2 regions of the Anaerostipes stercorihominis genome follow, and region 2 is predicted to be linked to the other one. Evidence: predicted binding sites of a transcription regulator. Region 2 holds the regulator's gene; the other holds the start of a gene.
The links. Region 2 encodes Rex, which represses fermentation and respiration genes when NADH is low (regulators of the CRP and FNR family bind a similar motif). Its sites were predicted from a motif close to ATTGTTAANTANTTAACAAT; they were not measured.
Positions count from the first base shown of each region.

Region 1: gap (type I glyceraldehyde-3-phosphate dehydrogenase) is a predicted target of Rex. The motif match lies at 4,621-4,640, and genes of this name have one in related genera.

Region 1 covers NZ_BAAJCL010000023.1:11,739-19,886, reverse strand. The annotation lists gene AC27EF_RS13340 (C40 family peptidase) at 1-665, shown strand, start outside; gene AC27EF_RS13335 (radical SAM protein) at 877-1,746, shown strand; gene AC27EF_RS13330 (histidinol-phosphatase HisJ family protein) at 1,795-2,604, opposite strand; gene AC27EF_RS13325 (Na/Pi cotransporter family protein) at 2,770-4,449, shown strand; gene gap (type I glyceraldehyde-3-phosphate dehydrogenase) at 4,689-5,702, shown strand; gene AC27EF_RS13315 (phosphoglycerate kinase) at 5,889-7,094, shown strand; gene tpiA (triose-phosphate isomerase) at 7,164-7,910, shown strand; gene AC27EF_RS13305 (hypothetical protein) at 7,987-8,148, opposite strand, start outside.
Region 2 covers NZ_BAAJCL010000005.1:16,915-25,062, reverse strand. The annotation lists gene AC27EF_RS06875 (CidA/LrgA family protein) at 1-28, shown strand, start outside; gene AC27EF_RS06870 (LrgB family protein) at 21-713, shown strand; gene AC27EF_RS06865 (cytidylate kinase-like family protein) at 742-1,335, shown strand; gene AC27EF_RS06860 (glycosyltransferase family 2 protein) at 1,422-2,438, opposite strand; gene AC27EF_RS06855 (ABC-F family ATP-binding cassette domain-containing protein) at 2,497-4,395, opposite strand; gene AC27EF_RS06850 (redox-sensing transcriptional repressor Rex) at 4,616-5,266, shown strand; gene acpS (holo-ACP synthase) at 5,270-5,632, shown strand; gene AC27EF_RS06840 (NAD(P)H-hydrate dehydratase) at 5,629-7,122, shown strand; gene alr (alanine racemase) at 7,088-8,148, shown strand, end outside.

The DNA.
Region 1 (8,148 bases), on a different contig from region 2:
AAATTATAAAAAAGGCAGTTGTCGTAACTGTTCTCTCTTTTATGATAGTAACAGGAGCGATGCCGAATTCATCATCGAAAGAAGTTTTGGCTTCATCTGGATACAGCGGTAAAATCTTCCGTCATTGGTGTAAGTTGAGAACAAAAAAATCAAAAAAATCTAAGACAATTATGAAACTAAAAGTAGGAACCAAGGTTACTGTATTGTCAACGAGTGGGAGCTGGAGAAAAGTAAGAGTCAAAGGGAAAACAGGTTATGTATTGAAGAAATATGTTTATATCAATACAAAAGCGCCGAAGTTAAAGGGCAGCACCGCGACAAAAGGAAAAACGGTAGCATCTTTCGCAAAACGTTTTGTCGGGAATCCATATCGTTGGGGAGGAACAAATTTAAATACGGGAGCGGATTGTTCGGGATTTGTTAATAGTGTTTATAAGTCTTTTGGCTACCGGCTTCCCAGAACTTCGTCATCCTTAAGAAAGGCAGGAAGGAAAGTCTCATATAAGAAAAAACAGCCAGGAGATCTTATTTGTTACAGCGGACATGTTGCAATCTATATTGGAAATAATAAGATCGTTCATGCAAGCTCAAGAAAAACAGGAATTAAAATTTCTCCAAAAGCCAATTATCGAAAAGTTGTTGCAGTTCGGAGAATTGTAAAATAAGAAAAACGGGAAACAGAAGAAGCTGTTTTCCGTTTTTCTTATTTGAATAAAAATTTTATTGTTAGATCAGAAAGAATGTTTGGAATTAACAATCCATGATTTCATATTTCATAACAGAAAAATAATTTGCATGCAAAGTGTATTTTGGGTATAATAAAATCATAGAAAAAATCCTTAGAAAAGGAAATATGAAAAGAAAGTTGGGATCGTTATGAGATATGAAGGAGCCGTTTACAGACCGCCCAGTGAGGCGTATAGTTTGATTATTCAGGTGACGATTGGATGCAGTCAAAATGATTGTATTTTTTGTAATATGTACAAAGAAAAACAGTTTCGCATGCGGAAGCTGGAAGAGATATTAGCTGATTTTTCAGAGGCAAGAGCAAAATACCGCATGGTGAAAAAAATTTTTTTGGCGGACGGAGATGCTCTGATTTGCAGAATGGATTACCTGGAAAAAATTCTGTTGTTTATTCAGGAACATTTCCCCGAATGTACACAAGTGACAGCCTATGGTTCTCCCCGGAGTGTTTTGATAAAAAAACAGGAAGAATTAAAAAGGCTTCAAAAACTGGGGTTGTCTATGATCTATATGGGATTAGAATCTGGAAATGCAGAAGTTTTGGAATTTATGAAGAAAGGCGCAGCTCCTGATGAAATGATACAGGCAGCCGATAAAATTCATGAAGCTGGGATTCGGCTTTCGGTAACTGCAATTTCAGGACTGGGGGGCCGGAAGCTGTGGAGAGAGCATGCGATAGATACCGGAAAAGTTCTTTCTCAGATGAAACCAGACTATATTGGACTCCTGACGCTTATGATCGAAGAGGATCTGCCTTTGGCAGAAGAAGTTCGCAAGGGGAAATTTCAACTGTTGACACCTTATGACGTTTTAGTTGAAACCAAAGAAATGTTAAAACATATGGATTGTCCGGGATGTATTTTCCGGTCCAATCATGCGTCGAACTACGTAAATCTGCGCGGAACATTAAATGAGGATCGAGATGCTATGATAGGACTTCTGGATGAGGCAATTCAGGGAAATATTCATTTGAAATCCGAATGGATGCGGGGATTTTAAATTAAGAGGCAGACGGTGGTGAAAAATAAAAATTCGCCACCGTCTGTTTTATAGTTTTTCAAAATAGGCTTTTTGCTCACGGAAAATCGTGTAGTATTGAAATCCGAGGTGTTTTAAATATTCTGGAATTTTTTGAAAATCATATGCCATATGCTGCGGACAATGTCCATCGGAGCCAATGGTAAGAATTTCACCTCCAAGCTCCAGATAACGCTGCAAAATCTCATGATGCGGATTGGGATCAGACATACCGTATTTTAATCCCGCAGTATTTACTTCAATTCCTTTTCCATTTTCAATGATTGTTTGTAAAATTTCATCCAGAAGGTCTCCGTAATCTTTATAGGAAAATTGGAAATTCTTATCTTTTATATATCTTGCTGCATAATCTAAGTGTCCATAAACACAATAATCATAGAAGGAAGAGACATTGGTAAGAATATGTTCAAAATATTTTTGAAGTCCTTGCTTGAGAGGGTAAGTCTCAAAATAACAGGGTTCATAGGGGTCCATAGCATCTATAATGTGAGTAGAACCAATAATAAAGTCAAAATTTTCTCTGTGTGCAAATTCTCGGCATTCATTTAACGTCTGCGGCATGAGTCCTAGTTCAATGCCGAAGCATAACTCAATTTGCTGTTTATATGTTTCCTTCATTTGAAGAAAACATTCCTTGTAGGATGGAAGATCCAGCAGAAAATCCAGATGATCTGGATTTTCCGGATATCCAATATCGTGATGTTCTGTAAAACAGATGGTTTTCATTCCTCTCCGGATTGCTTCATGAATCATAGATTCCATGGAAGCTTGAGAATCTGAAGAAAAACTGCTGTGTAAATGGTAATCTGCTTGTAGCATAAATAAACTCCTTTTCTTTTGGATGGTTTACAACAGGATCGTGAAAAACTCTTCTCCTCTATATTATGATACAAATGTAAACAAAAAGGAATATCTTTGTAAAAAGTTCTTTTCATCTTACGGAGGGTTTGTTAAAATTGATTTATAAACACAGGAGGATTAAGAATGAATACGTTAACACATGTGGGAAATTTATTTGCGTTCATAGGCGGATTGGGAATGTTCCTTTATGGAATGGAGATTATGGCATCCGGACTTCAGAAGGCAGCGGGAAATAAAATGAGAGATTTGTTGGGGTATCTGACAAACAATCGAATTTTGGGTGTTTTGATTGGCGCCTTGGTGACGGCAATCATTCAAAGTTCATCTGCAACAACGGTTATGATTGTTGGTTTTGTAAATGCCGGAATTATGAATTTGACTCAGGCAGCCGGTGTGATTATGGGTGCAAATGTAGGAACAACCATTACCTCATGGCTGGTGTCGGCAAATGAGTGGGCAGGAGCCTTGAAGCCGGACTTTTTTGCGCCGTTTATTTTGGGAATCGGAGCTTTTATTTTAACGTTTTCCAATCGGCAGAGACTGACTCAGAAAGCAGAAATTGCAGTGGGCTTCGGAATTTTATTTATTGGGCTTTCTGCAATGTCAGGATCTATTGAGGTATATCAGGACAGTCCGATTTTTTATAAGGCATTTCAGGTTCTGGGAAATAATCCGTTTTTGGGAATCTTGGTTGGAGCTGTTGTGACGGCGATCATTCAGAGTTCCTCTGCTTCCGTGGGGATTTTACAGACGTTGGCAATGCGGGGAATTGTGAATTGGAGATCTGCAATTTTTATTACTTTGGGACAGAATATCGGAACATGCGTTACAGCAATTTTATCAAGCGCCGGGGCAAACAAAACTGCAAAGAGAGCGGCGGTGATTCATTTGAGTTTTAATGTGATCGGAGCTGCTGTTTATGGTGTGATTATGACAATTTTCTTTGGAATTTTTAACGATTTGGCGATGCAGCACATTACAAGTACGCAAATTTCTATCTTCCATTCGATTTTTAATATTTCGGTCACCATTCTTTTGTTCCCGTTTGCAAATGCACTGGTCAAGCTCTCGGGGCTGATTATCCGGGAGGAGCCGGCAGAAGATGAGGACGAGGAAGAACCAGAAGAAAAAGTATTGAGACATTTAGACCCACGTATTCTTGAAACACCGGCGTTTGCTGTGGAGAATGCGGTGAAAGAAGTCGTAAGAATGGGAGAAATTGTGTTAAAGAATCTGGGAAGGATTGCAAAAGAATCCGTCAGTGAGCATCCAAGGCAAAAAAAGATTGAAAAAGTGCATCAGGACGAGCAGGTTATCAATCATTTAGAGCCGATGATTACAGAATATCTGATTAAAATCAGCCATCTGGCTTTGACAGAAAAAGAAATCAAAGTCGTAAATAATCTTTTTGATTCAATTACGGATATAGAACGCGCCGGAGATCATGTTGAAAATATTGCGGGATATCTTCAACATCTGAAGGATCTGGATGCAAAGATTACAGAAGGAGCTGTCAAGGAACTGGAAGATATGAATCAGAATGTAAGGGGAGCTTTGGAGGCTGCGATCCAGGCCATCGGATATGATGATACAGAAAAGGCAAATCAGGCCATTGCATATGCAAGAGAAGTTTTAAAAATGAAAAAGCAAATTCGCAAAAAGCATATTCAGAGGATGAAGCAGGGAAATTGCGCGCCGGAAGCCGGTGTTTATTTTCTCGATATTGTTTCCAGTATGGAAAGAATCTCCGGATATGCGGATTCCATCGCCAGGTATATTTTAGATCAAAATGAGGAAAACTAAAAAAACATTGACACAGGGAATTTGCAAAATATGGAAATTGTTTTATTCAATGTGTTGAAGAATCAGAAGAATTTTTGGTGAAATTGTACAAAAATATTTTATTGTATACATGATAAAAATACTAAAATTCTCTTGAATTTTTTAGCAGTATTGTTTAAAATAAAGAAGAAGTTTGTCAATAGATTAACAGAATTGGCAAATCCATCAAATTAATTAATCAAGACTTAGGAGGAATTGAGATGGCAGTTAAAGTAGCAATTAATGGATTTGGACGTATTGGACGTCTTGCATTCAGACAGATGTTCGGAGCAGAAGGATATGAAGTTGTAGCAATCAACGATTTAACATCTCCAAAGATGCTTGCGCACCTGTTAAAATATGATTCTTCACAGGGAACATATGCATTAGCTGACAAAGTAGAAGCAACAGATGACTCTATCATCGTTGACGGAACAGAAATCAAAATTTATGCTGAAGCTGATGCTGCAAAACTTCCTTGGGGAGAAATTGGTGTAGATGTTGTTCTTGAGTGTACAGGATTCTATACATCAAAAGAAAAAGCATCTGCTCATATTGAAGCAGGAGCTAGAAAGGTTGTTATCTCTGCGCCAGCAGGAAATGATCTTCCAACAATCGTTTACAATGTAAACCATGATGAACTGAAAGCTGAAGATACAGTAATTTCTGCAGCTTCTTGTACAACAAACTGCTTAGCACCTATGGCAAAAGCTCTTAATGATCTTGCTAAGATTAAATCTGGAATTATGTGTACAATTCATGCTTACACAGGAGATCAGATGACTCTTGACGGACCACAGAGAAAAGGAGATTTAAGAAGATCTCGTGCAGCAGCAGTGAACATTGTACCAAACTCTACAGGTGCTGCAAAAGCAATCGGGCTTGTTATTCCAGAATTAAACGGAAAATTAATCGGAGCTGCTCAGCGTGTTCCAACTCCTACAGGATCTACAACAATTTTAACAGCTGTTGTTGAAGGAAATGTAACAGTTGATGAAATTAACGCAGCAATGAAAGCAGCAGCTACAGAATCTTTTGGATATAATACAGATGAAATCGTATCCAGTGATATTGTTGGTATGAGATATGGTTCTTTATTTGATGCTACACAGACAATGGTTCTCCCATTAGAGAACGGAACAACAGAGGTTCAGGTTGTATCTTGGTATGACAATGAAAACTCTTACACAAGCCAGATGGTAAGAACAATCAAATATTTTGCTGAATTAGCTTAATTTGATATTAGAATGAGGACAAGCCTGTATTTATTACAGTGTGATAAGACTCAACTGGGGGTCCGGTCTGTTTGGACCGGCCCCCTTTTTGTGATAGCGGATGAGCCAAAGTCCGGGATTGCCCGAGATGTTGGCATCCACAACGAAAAGCTGAGAGATATAGAATCTTAGGAGGAAATACAAAACATGTTAAATAAAAAATCTGTAGATGACATTAATGTAGCCGGAAAGAAAGTCTTAGTACGCTGCGATTTCAACGTACCTTTGAAAGACGGGCAGATTACGGATGAAAATCGTCTGGTTGCAGCGCTTCCGACAATTAAGAAGTTGATTGCTGACGGTGGAAAAGTGATTCTTTGCTCACATTTAGGAAAACCAAAAGGAGAGCCGAAACCAGAATTATCTCTTGCGCCGGTTGCCTCTCGTTTAAGCGAATTATTAGAGCAGGAAGTGAAATTTGCTGCGGATGATAATGTTGTAGGGGAGAATGCAAAAGTAGCAGTTGCAGAGATGAAAGACGGAGAAGTGGTTCTTCTTCAAAATACTCGTTATAGAGCAGAAGAAACAAAGAATGGGGAGGCATTCAGCAAAGATCTTGCAAGTCTGTGTGACATCTTTGTAAATGATGCTTTCGGTACTGCTCATAGAGCGCATTGTTCTAACGTGGGTGTTACAGAATATGTTGATACCGCAGTGGTTGGATATTTGATGCAGAAAGAAATTGATTTCCTGGGAAATGCTGTAAACAATCCTGAAAGACCGATGGTCGCCATCTTAGGCGGAGCAAAGGTTGCGGATAAATTAAAAGTTATTGATAATTTATTGGAAAAATGCGATACGTTGATTATCGGCGGCGGAATGGCTTATACTTTCTTGAAAGCAAAAGGATATGAAGTCGGAACCTCTTTGGTAGATGATGAAAAGATTGATTATTGTAAAGAAATGATGGAAAAAGCAGAAAAATTAGGAAAGAATCTTTTCCTTCCGGTGGATACTACCATTGCAAAAGATTTCCCAAATCCAATTGACGCTGAAATTGAAGTATCTGTTGTACCATCCAATGAAATTCCTGCAGACATGATGGGATTAGATATCGGAACGGAAACAGCAGCAAAATTTGCAGACGCAGTAAAATCCGCAAAGACAGTTGTATGGAATGGTCCGATGGGAGTATTTGAAAATCCAATTCTGGCAAAAGGAACCATCGCGGTAGCAGAATCTTTAGCTGAGACAGAAGCGACAACAATTATTGGCGGAGGAGACTCTGCAGCGGCAGTGAATCAGCTGGGATTTGGAGATAAGATGACACATATCTCAACTGGCGGCGGAGCATCTCTTGAATTCTTAGAAGGAAAAGATCTTCCAGGTGTTGTTGCAGCCAATGACAAATAGGTATTGAGTATTTTGCAAACGAAAATGCAGAGGAAATGATATTATATTTAAGAAAGAAGGATAAGTTTTATGCGTAAAACAATCGTAGCGGGAAACTGGAAAATGAACAAAACTCCTAGCGAGGCAAAGGCATTAATTGAAGAATTAAAGCCTTTGGTGGCTAGTGAAACTTCAGATGTAGTATGTTGTGTACCGGCAATTGATATCCCGGCAGCAATTGAGGCAGCAGAGGGAAGCAACATTGCAATCGGTGCAGAAAATATGTATTTTGAAGAGAGCGGTGCTTACACTGGGGAAATTGCTCCAAATATGTTAACTGATTTGGGAGTAAAATATGTAATTCTTGGACATTCTGAGAGAAGAGAATACTTCGCAGAGACAGATGAGACTGTGAACAAAAAAGTGTTAAAAGCTTTTGAGCATGGAATTACACCAATTGTTTGCTGCGGAGAAACCTTGGCACAGAGAGAACAGGGAGTAACCATTGACTTTGTTCGTCAGCAGATTAAAATTGCATTTCAGGGAGTTACTGCGGATCAGGCAAAAACAGCAGTGATTGCGTATGAACCAATCTGGGCAATTGGGACAGGTAAAGTTGCAACAACAGAACAGGCTCAGGAAGTTTGTGCAGCAATTCGTGCATGCATTGCAGAAGTATATGATGATGCAACAGCAGAAGCAATTCGCATCCAGTATGGCGGATCTGTATCAGCAGACAGCGCACCGGAATTATTTGCTCAGCCGGATATTGATGGTGGATTAGTTGGCGGCGCTTCATTAAAACCGGATTTTGGGAAAATTGTAAATTATAAATAATTTGATTTGAATGTAATCAGTCCCGCAAGTGTATGGAATGTATACCTGCGGGACTGATTTTTGTCTGCAGTGCAGACTAAGAGACAAGAAGAGCATTTATAAATTCAAGGATGCTTGCTTCTACTTCATTTTTAATGTGGGCATCGTTATGAATTTCATGACGAGAGCCGGAATAAACCTTTGTTGTTGGTTTGGTAAAGGCATCAAAAGGATCCTGGGCATGGTCGATCTGAACATA
Region 2 (8,148 bases):
TGCAAAAAGGGGGACGAAAAATGAATGAATTGTTTCGGACTTCCCTGTTTTTGGGAGCTGCTCTTAGTCTGATTGCTTACGAGATCGGACTTGTTCTGAAACGTAAGTTTGCTGTGGCGATTTTAAATCCGCTATTGATCGCAGTTGTGATTGTAATTGTTTTATTAAAGGCGCTGCATGTGGAATATACCGTATATAATGAAAGTGCCAAATACGTATCATATCTTTTAACACCGGCAACGGTTTGTCTGGCAGTGCCGCTTTATGAGCAATTAAATCTTCTTAGAAAAAATTTATTGGCGGTGATATGTGGGATTTTTGCCGGAACACTTTCCAGTCTGGGTGGAATTTTTGTACTTTCAAAATTATTTTCTTTCAATCACCAGCTCTATGTTACACTGCTTCCCAAATCAATTACCACGGCAATTGGAATTGGGATTTCGCAGGAGTTTGACGGAATTGTAACAATTACAGTTGCTGTGATTATTCTTACAGGAATTCTGGGAAATGTGATTGCAGATGGCGTATTTCGTATATTCCGAATTCATAATCCGCTGGCAAAGGGGTTGGCGCTGGGAACGGCTTCTCATGCCATTGGAACAGCAAAGGCGATGGAAATGGGGCCGGTAGAAGGAGCGATGAGCAGTCTTGCGGTTGCGGTATCAGGAGTTTTGACCGTTGTTATGGTATCATTTTTTGCACCTTTGATTTAGAGAGTGAGAATAAGGAAGGGAGAATTGTATGGAGGAAGCGAAAGAATTAATCATTACCATTGGAAGAGAGCATGGGACCATGGGAAAAAGGATTGCAGATGCGTTAAAAGAAAAGCTTTGTCTGCCGATCTATGATAAGGAAAGTCTGTTGGATGCAGTCAAAGGAACCAGAGACTATGATGAGCTAAACGCTTTTTACCATGACCGACAAATCAATAGTCTGTTATATGCCATCGCCATGAGAGAAAATCTTACGCACATCAACCAAGTACCGTTTGAAATTATAAAAAGAGTGATTGAGGACAGAGGTGGAATTGTTATGGACAGCTGTGGGAATTATCTGTTTTGCGGCAGACCGAATACTGTCAGGATTTTTCTTCATGGAAGCAAAGAAATCCGTAGAAAAAATCTTATGGGAGCGATGGGATTATCTAAAAAGCAGGCAGAAAAAGAAATGGAAGATGAGGATGCCAAGAGGTTTGAATTTCACAAATATTACACCAATGAAATTTGGGGAATGTCCAATGGCTATGAATTGTGCCTGGATCAGGGAATTCTTGGAACCGAGGGGTGTTTGAAAGTCATTATGGAATATTTGAAAATCCGAGGGCTTATCTCTTAAAAAACATGATTTTTTGAATAAATAAAAAACATCTCGTTTGACAACAGCTGCAGTGAGCATGGTTTTTCAATGAGATGTTTTTTCATTTAATTGAATCCGATAAATTTTCGAGCAGCTTTGTACATTCCGATGGTTGCTTTTCTTCCGCCGTATCCCGGAAGATTTACGGCATATCCGGTAATACTGTGTCGGATTTTTCGATAGAGACGTTTATTTTTCTTATAGAGATATCTCCAGAGCTCTTTCTTCATCTTTAAATGCTCTTTTGTTCCGGATTTCACGGCGATCACAGAAGAAATACACATAATAATGGAGAGATAGTGTCTCATATAACGGGCAAGAGGTTTGCTGACAATGTCAAATTCTGAAAGATAATCAATCATAAGATAGGTTACCTTAAATTGCTGGTCGATTCGTTTGATCATATTGGCTTCATTAACAGACTGGTCATCTCGTCCGATAAAATATCGATAAAAATTAACGTCCAAATAATACATGGTTTTGACATATGGAAGAGGTTTGAATACATAAATATTATCTACGTAAAATGTATGTTCCGGCAATTCTAACTGACATTCATGGAGCAGAGCGGTGCGGTAGATCACAGAGTGCATTAAAATATATTGACTGACTGGAAAACGTCCGACTTCATCCCAGCAAAAGACTCTTTCTTTTGGAATGGCATGACGGTAATGGATAACCGTTTTTCTTTTAACGCCCTGCTTTTCATACACATAGTTAGACAGAAGCATGTCCAGAACTGTCCCCTGGCTGTAAAAGTTGGATAAGGTGTCCAGAATTTCACCATAAGCATATTCATTGACCCAATCGTCGCTGTCTACGACTTTTAAATAAATGCCCTTGGCATTGGCAATTCCGGTGTTGACAGCGCCGCCGTGTCCTTTGTTTTCCTGATGAATGGCACGACATATATTCGGATATTTCTTTTCGTATTCTTCCGCAATGTCAGCAGTATGGTCTGAGGAACCGTCGTTGATAATTAAAATTTCAACCTGATCTCCTCCGATCAATAAGGTATCAATACAATGACGCATATATTCCTGAGAGTTGTAACAAGGTACAACAAAGGATATTAATTTCATATAAACCTCCTAATTTGTTTTCATCCTATAGTTACTATTATAATCTCTTTGATAGAAATTAGCAAAGAGTTTCCCATTCTTCATAGAGTTTTTCCAAAGAATCGGTAATCAATGCGTGCTGGTTTCCCAGCTCTATGAGTTTTTTAGAGTTTGTGGAGTTTTCTGGCAAAGACATTTGCAGATTTAAATGTTCCTGTGTTTCTTCCAGCTTGGAAATTTCTTCCTCCACTTTTTTTAAGCGATTCTCTTTTTTTCGCTGTTTGGCCTGTTCTTCTTTTTGCTGCTGCCAGCTGACTTTTGATGCAGTAACTGTTTCCGGTTTTGGAGCTTCTTCCTGTTTTGTGTTGTTCTCTTTTTCCTTTTGGAGGAGATAATCCTGATAGTTGCCTGGATAAGAATTCAATCCGTGATCGGAAATTTCCAAAACTCTGGTTGCGGTTTTGTTTATAAAGTAACGGTCATGCGATACATACAAGATTGTACCGGTATAGGCATTCATTGCAGTTTCCAAAATTTCTTTGGAATGAATATCTAAATGATTGGTAGGTTCGTCAAGAATCAAAAAATTTGCATGGGAGAGCATCAATTTTGCAAGGGATACACGACCTTTTTCTCCGCCGCTTAAAGAAGAAATCGGACGAAACACATCTTCTCCGTAAAATAGAAACGCTGCCAGGGTATTTCTGATTTTTGTATTGGTCAGATCAGGATAAGAATCAGAAATTTCGTCAAAAATAGTTTTGGATGAATCTAAATTATCCTGAGCCTGATCGTAATATCCGATGGTGACACCGGCGCCGAGTTGGATGATCCCCTCATTTTTTCTGACCTTTTTACAGATGATTTTTAACAGGGTAGTTTTTCCGGTTCCGTTTGGACCAATCAGTGCAACCCGTTCTCCCCGAAAAATGTCAGCGCTGATTTTTTGAAATAAAGATTTTGAATTAAAAGATTTAGCGACATCTTTTAAACTTAAGACATCGTTTCCGCTGATCGTTTCCGGCTCAATGGAAAGGCGCATGTCAGCGTTATAGTCCATAGGTTTTTCCAGAACTTCGATTTTTTCTAAAGCTTTTTCTCTGCTCTCAGCTCTGCGGATGGATTTCTCCCGATTGAATCGCTTTAATTTCTGGATGACTTCTTGCTGATGTTTTATTTCCTGCTGCTGGTTTTTATATTCTTTCAGCCGAATTGCTTTGATTTGATTTCGTTTTTCAATAAATGCTGTATAGTTTCCATCAAAAAGCATGGATTTACCAAACTCAATTTCCATAACCTTATTGACAATTTTGTCTAGAAAATAGCGGTCATGAGAAACGATGATGACGGCGCCTTTATAATGAGAAAGATAAGTTTCCAGCCATCGAATGGATGCGACATCCAAATGGTTTGTCGGTTCATCCAACAAAAGTACATCTGGATTTTTCAGAAGCAGTTTTCCCAGTGCAACACGCGTTCTTTGTCCGCCGGAAAGGGTGTTGATCTGTTTGTTAAAATCTTCTTCTGAGAATCCAAGACCTTTTAATATTCCGGTGATCTCACTTTTATAGGCAAAGCCATTCATCTGTTCAAATTGGTGGGTAGCCTGCGTGTATTGATTCATTTTTTGTTCCAGGGCATCTCCTGTTAAATCTTTCATCTCCTGCTCATATCTGCGCATTTTTTCATCCAACAAAATAACATCCTTTTTAACAGAAAGCAATTCGTCAAAAATGGTATGATGGAATTGATGTTCCTGATGTTGGGCAAGATAACCGATGGAAGTATCTTTTTTTATAGAAATATTGCCTTCGTCTGCCCCAAGTTCTCCAATTAAAATTTTTAAGAGTGTAGATTTTCCGGCACCGTTATATCCGATAATTGCCAGGCGGTCATTTTCATTTAAATGAAAAGATACATTTTTGAGAACTGGCTTTTCGACAAATGTTTTGCAGAGATTCTGGCATGATAAAATCATAGAAAACTCCTTTCAAAAATAAGATATTACAACGATTTGTTGTAATTGACACTATTTTTCAGAATATCATATTTTTCTCTAAAATAAAAGGCATTTCCTCCGAAAGACTGAAAATCTGTAGAAGTGTTCAAGAAATTTTGGATAGATTCATGGCAGAAAGATTGACAGATATTAGACAATCTTATATAATAGAAACAGAATAAATGTTTGGAGGAATCAGATGGGAAACGCAGATAAGAATATTTCATCCGCAGTTATAAAGCGCCTGCCACGGTATTTTCGCTATCTTGGCGCGTTGAAGGCAAAAAATATCACTAGAATTTCCTCAAAAGAGTTAAGTGAGCAGATGATGGTAACTGCGTCCCAGATTCGTCAGGATTTGAATAATTTTGGAGGATTTGGGCAGCAGGGCTACGGATATAATGTTGACAATTTGTATACAGAGATCGGAAAGATTCTGGGGCTTGATCAGCGCAATGATATGATTATTGTCGGAGCAGGAAATCTTGGGCAGGCTCTTGCCAACTATCAGTCTTTTAATGAAGATTACGGATATAAGGTGATGGCATTGTTTGATGTGAATCCAAAATTGATTGGAATTTCCGTTCGGGGAGTTAAAGTTCTTGATACGGACGAATTGGAGAATTTTATTAAGACCCATGATATTAAAATTGCAGCGCTCACCATTCCGAAGGATCAGGCGCCGGGAATTGCCCGGAAGATGGCGGAATGGGGAATCAAAGGATTTTGGAATTTCGCCCCAATTGATTTGCATCTTCCGGAAAATGTTACGGTGGAGAATGTACATTTGGCAGAAAGCCTGATGACGCTGACTTACAATATTCACAATCGGGAAGAGAGTGAGATGTAAACGATGATCATCGGAATTGGAACGGATCTTGTGGAAATTGAGCGAATCAGAGCAATGCTTTCAAGACAAAGTGGTCTCAAAAGAATTTTTACAACCAAAGAATTAGTTTGTGCAAAGAATAATGCTGCGACTTTAGCCGGCAATTTTGCTGTAAAAGAAGCCGTTTCCAAAGTATTTGGAACCGGCTTTTTCGGTGTAGAACCGTTTGAGATTGAAGTTTTAAGAGACAAGAAAGGCGCGCCGTTTGTGTGCCTTTGTGGACGTGCAAAAGAAATGGCACAAAAACTTGGAATTGAACAAATCCATGTTTCCATTACCAATACGGAAGCATTGGTACAGGCCTTTGTAATAGGAGAACGACAATGAAATATGTATTGAAAAGTCAGGAAATGCAGGATATTGATCGGGAAACCATTCATAAAATTAAAATTCCCGGACTGGTTTTGATGGAGAGGGCCTCCCAAGCTGTAGCTGAGTGTGCAATGTCCTGCGTAAATGGAGATGCCAGAATTTTGGTGATTGCGGGAATTGGAAATAATGGCGGCGATGCATTGGCCACAGCCAGAATTCTTTTGGAACAACAATATTCAGTGGATGTTATGATTGTTGGGAATTTGGAAAAAGCATCGGAGGATCTGAAATTACAGTTGAAAATTTTAGAGAATCTCGGATATCAATTTTTGCGGCAGGCAGAGATTGCTTCTTACGATCTGTTGATTGAAGGAATTTTCGGAGTGGGACTGACAAGAGAAATCAAAGGGGAATATGAAGAGATCATTGAGCAGATCAATGTTTCAGGGAAGAGGGTTCTCTCGATTGATATTCCTTCCGGGATTCATGGGGATACCGGAAAAATTATGGGATGTGCCGTTCGTGCGGATGCTACCGTGACGTTCGGCGGATTCAAGAGAGGTCATTTGCTGTATCCGGGGAGAGATTATTGTGGAGATACAAGATTGGCATCCATCGGTTTTCATGACCAAACGATACAAAAATATGCCACGGCATTTACGCTTGAAAATCCTCGGAATCTCATGCCCAAAAGAGAAAATTATTCCAACAAGGGAACTTACGGAAAGGTACTGGTCATTGCGGGCAATGAAACAATGTCAGGCGCCGCCTGCTTTGCAGCGGAGGCAGTACTTAGAATGGGCGCAGGGCTGGTGAAGGTCTTGTCTCACAGAGAAAACCGCAGAGTACTTCAGACGAGATTGCCGGAATGTCTGTTTGGAGAATATAAAGAAATCAAAGAAGCTTTATCCTGGTGTGATTGTGTTTTGTTTGGACCGGGAATCGGTATTTCGGATGATGCAAAAGAGATGCTTCAATTTCTTTTGGAATACGGGAAAGTACCGCTTGTAATTGATGCCGACGGATTGAATCTGATCAGCCGTTACCGAATGAATCTATCATATGCTCATGGATTGGTGCTGACCCCGCATGTTTTGGAGGCTGCCAGACTTCTCGGAGTAACAAGAGAAGAAATTCAGGAAGATTTTTGCCGGATGGCAGAGCGCATTTCGGAAATTTTTCATGCTACAGCTGTTTTAAAAGACGCCGCAACGGTTGTTGCAGAAGAAGAAAAACGGTTGTATATGAATCAAAGCGGCAATCACGGAATGGCAACCGGAGGCAGCGGAGATGTTTTGGCAGGAATGATTACAGGACTGCTTGGTTCTGGAATGACACCAAATCAGGCAGCTGTGAGAGGCGTATATCTTCATGGTTTGGCGGGAGATGCTGCCAGGGAAGAAAAAGGAGCCTACAGCATGATTGCGTCAGATATTTTAGATCACATAAAGGATGTTACAGGAGGAAGACATGAATCAGTATTATCGAGTGCATGCAGTGATTGACTTGGATGCAATTTGTCATAATATGAGAGAAGTGAAACGAATTGTGGGACCGGAAGTAAAGGTTATGCCGGTGATTAAGGCGGACGGATATGGGCATGGAGCAGTTCCTGTGGCAAGAGCGCTGAATAAGATTGGAGCGGACGCTTTTGCGGTTGCCATTATGGAAGAGGGAATTACACTGCGCAATCATGGCATTCGACAGCCCATTTTGATTTTGGGATACACTTCGGAATATCAGTACAGCTCTATGATTCAATATGATATTGAGCCTACGGTTTTTTGTTTTGAAATGGCAGAGTCCTTGTCAAAGATTGCACAGGCTCTGGGCAAAGATGCCAAAATTCATATTAAAGTTGATACGGGAATGAACCGAATCGGGTTTCAGCCTACCGAAGAGTCGGTACAGATCGTTGAAAAGATTTCGAGACTTCCGAATCTTAAGATTCAAGGTATTTTTACACATTTTGCCTGCGCAGATGAAGCCAATAAAAGTTCAGCTGCAAAACAGGAGGAAAAATTTGATTGGTTTGTAAAAGAACTCTCGGAAAGGGGAGTCGAAATCCCCATAAAACATGTTTCCAACAGCGCAGCGATCATAGATCTTCAAAAGTATCGCAAAGATATGGTGCGGTCTGGAATTATAACGTACGGGCTTTATCCATCCAAAGAAGTATCAAGAAATATACTGGATTTACAGCCGGCAATGTCTTTAAAAACACACATTGTCCATATAAAAGAAGTCGAGGCAGGAGAAGGGATCAGCTATAATTATACTTACGTAACCAGCAGAAGAACCAAAATTGCTACAATTCCCGTAGGATATGCAGACGGATATCCCAGACTTCTCTCTTCCAAAGGCAGGGTGCTGATCCGGGGTCAATATGCACCGATTGTGGGAAGAATTTGTATGGATCAGTTTATGGTAGATGTGACGGACATTGAAGGAGTTTCTGTCATGGATGAAGTTACATTGATTGGCAAAGATGGGGACTGTGAAATTTCAGTGGAAGAAGTTGCAGAGCTTGC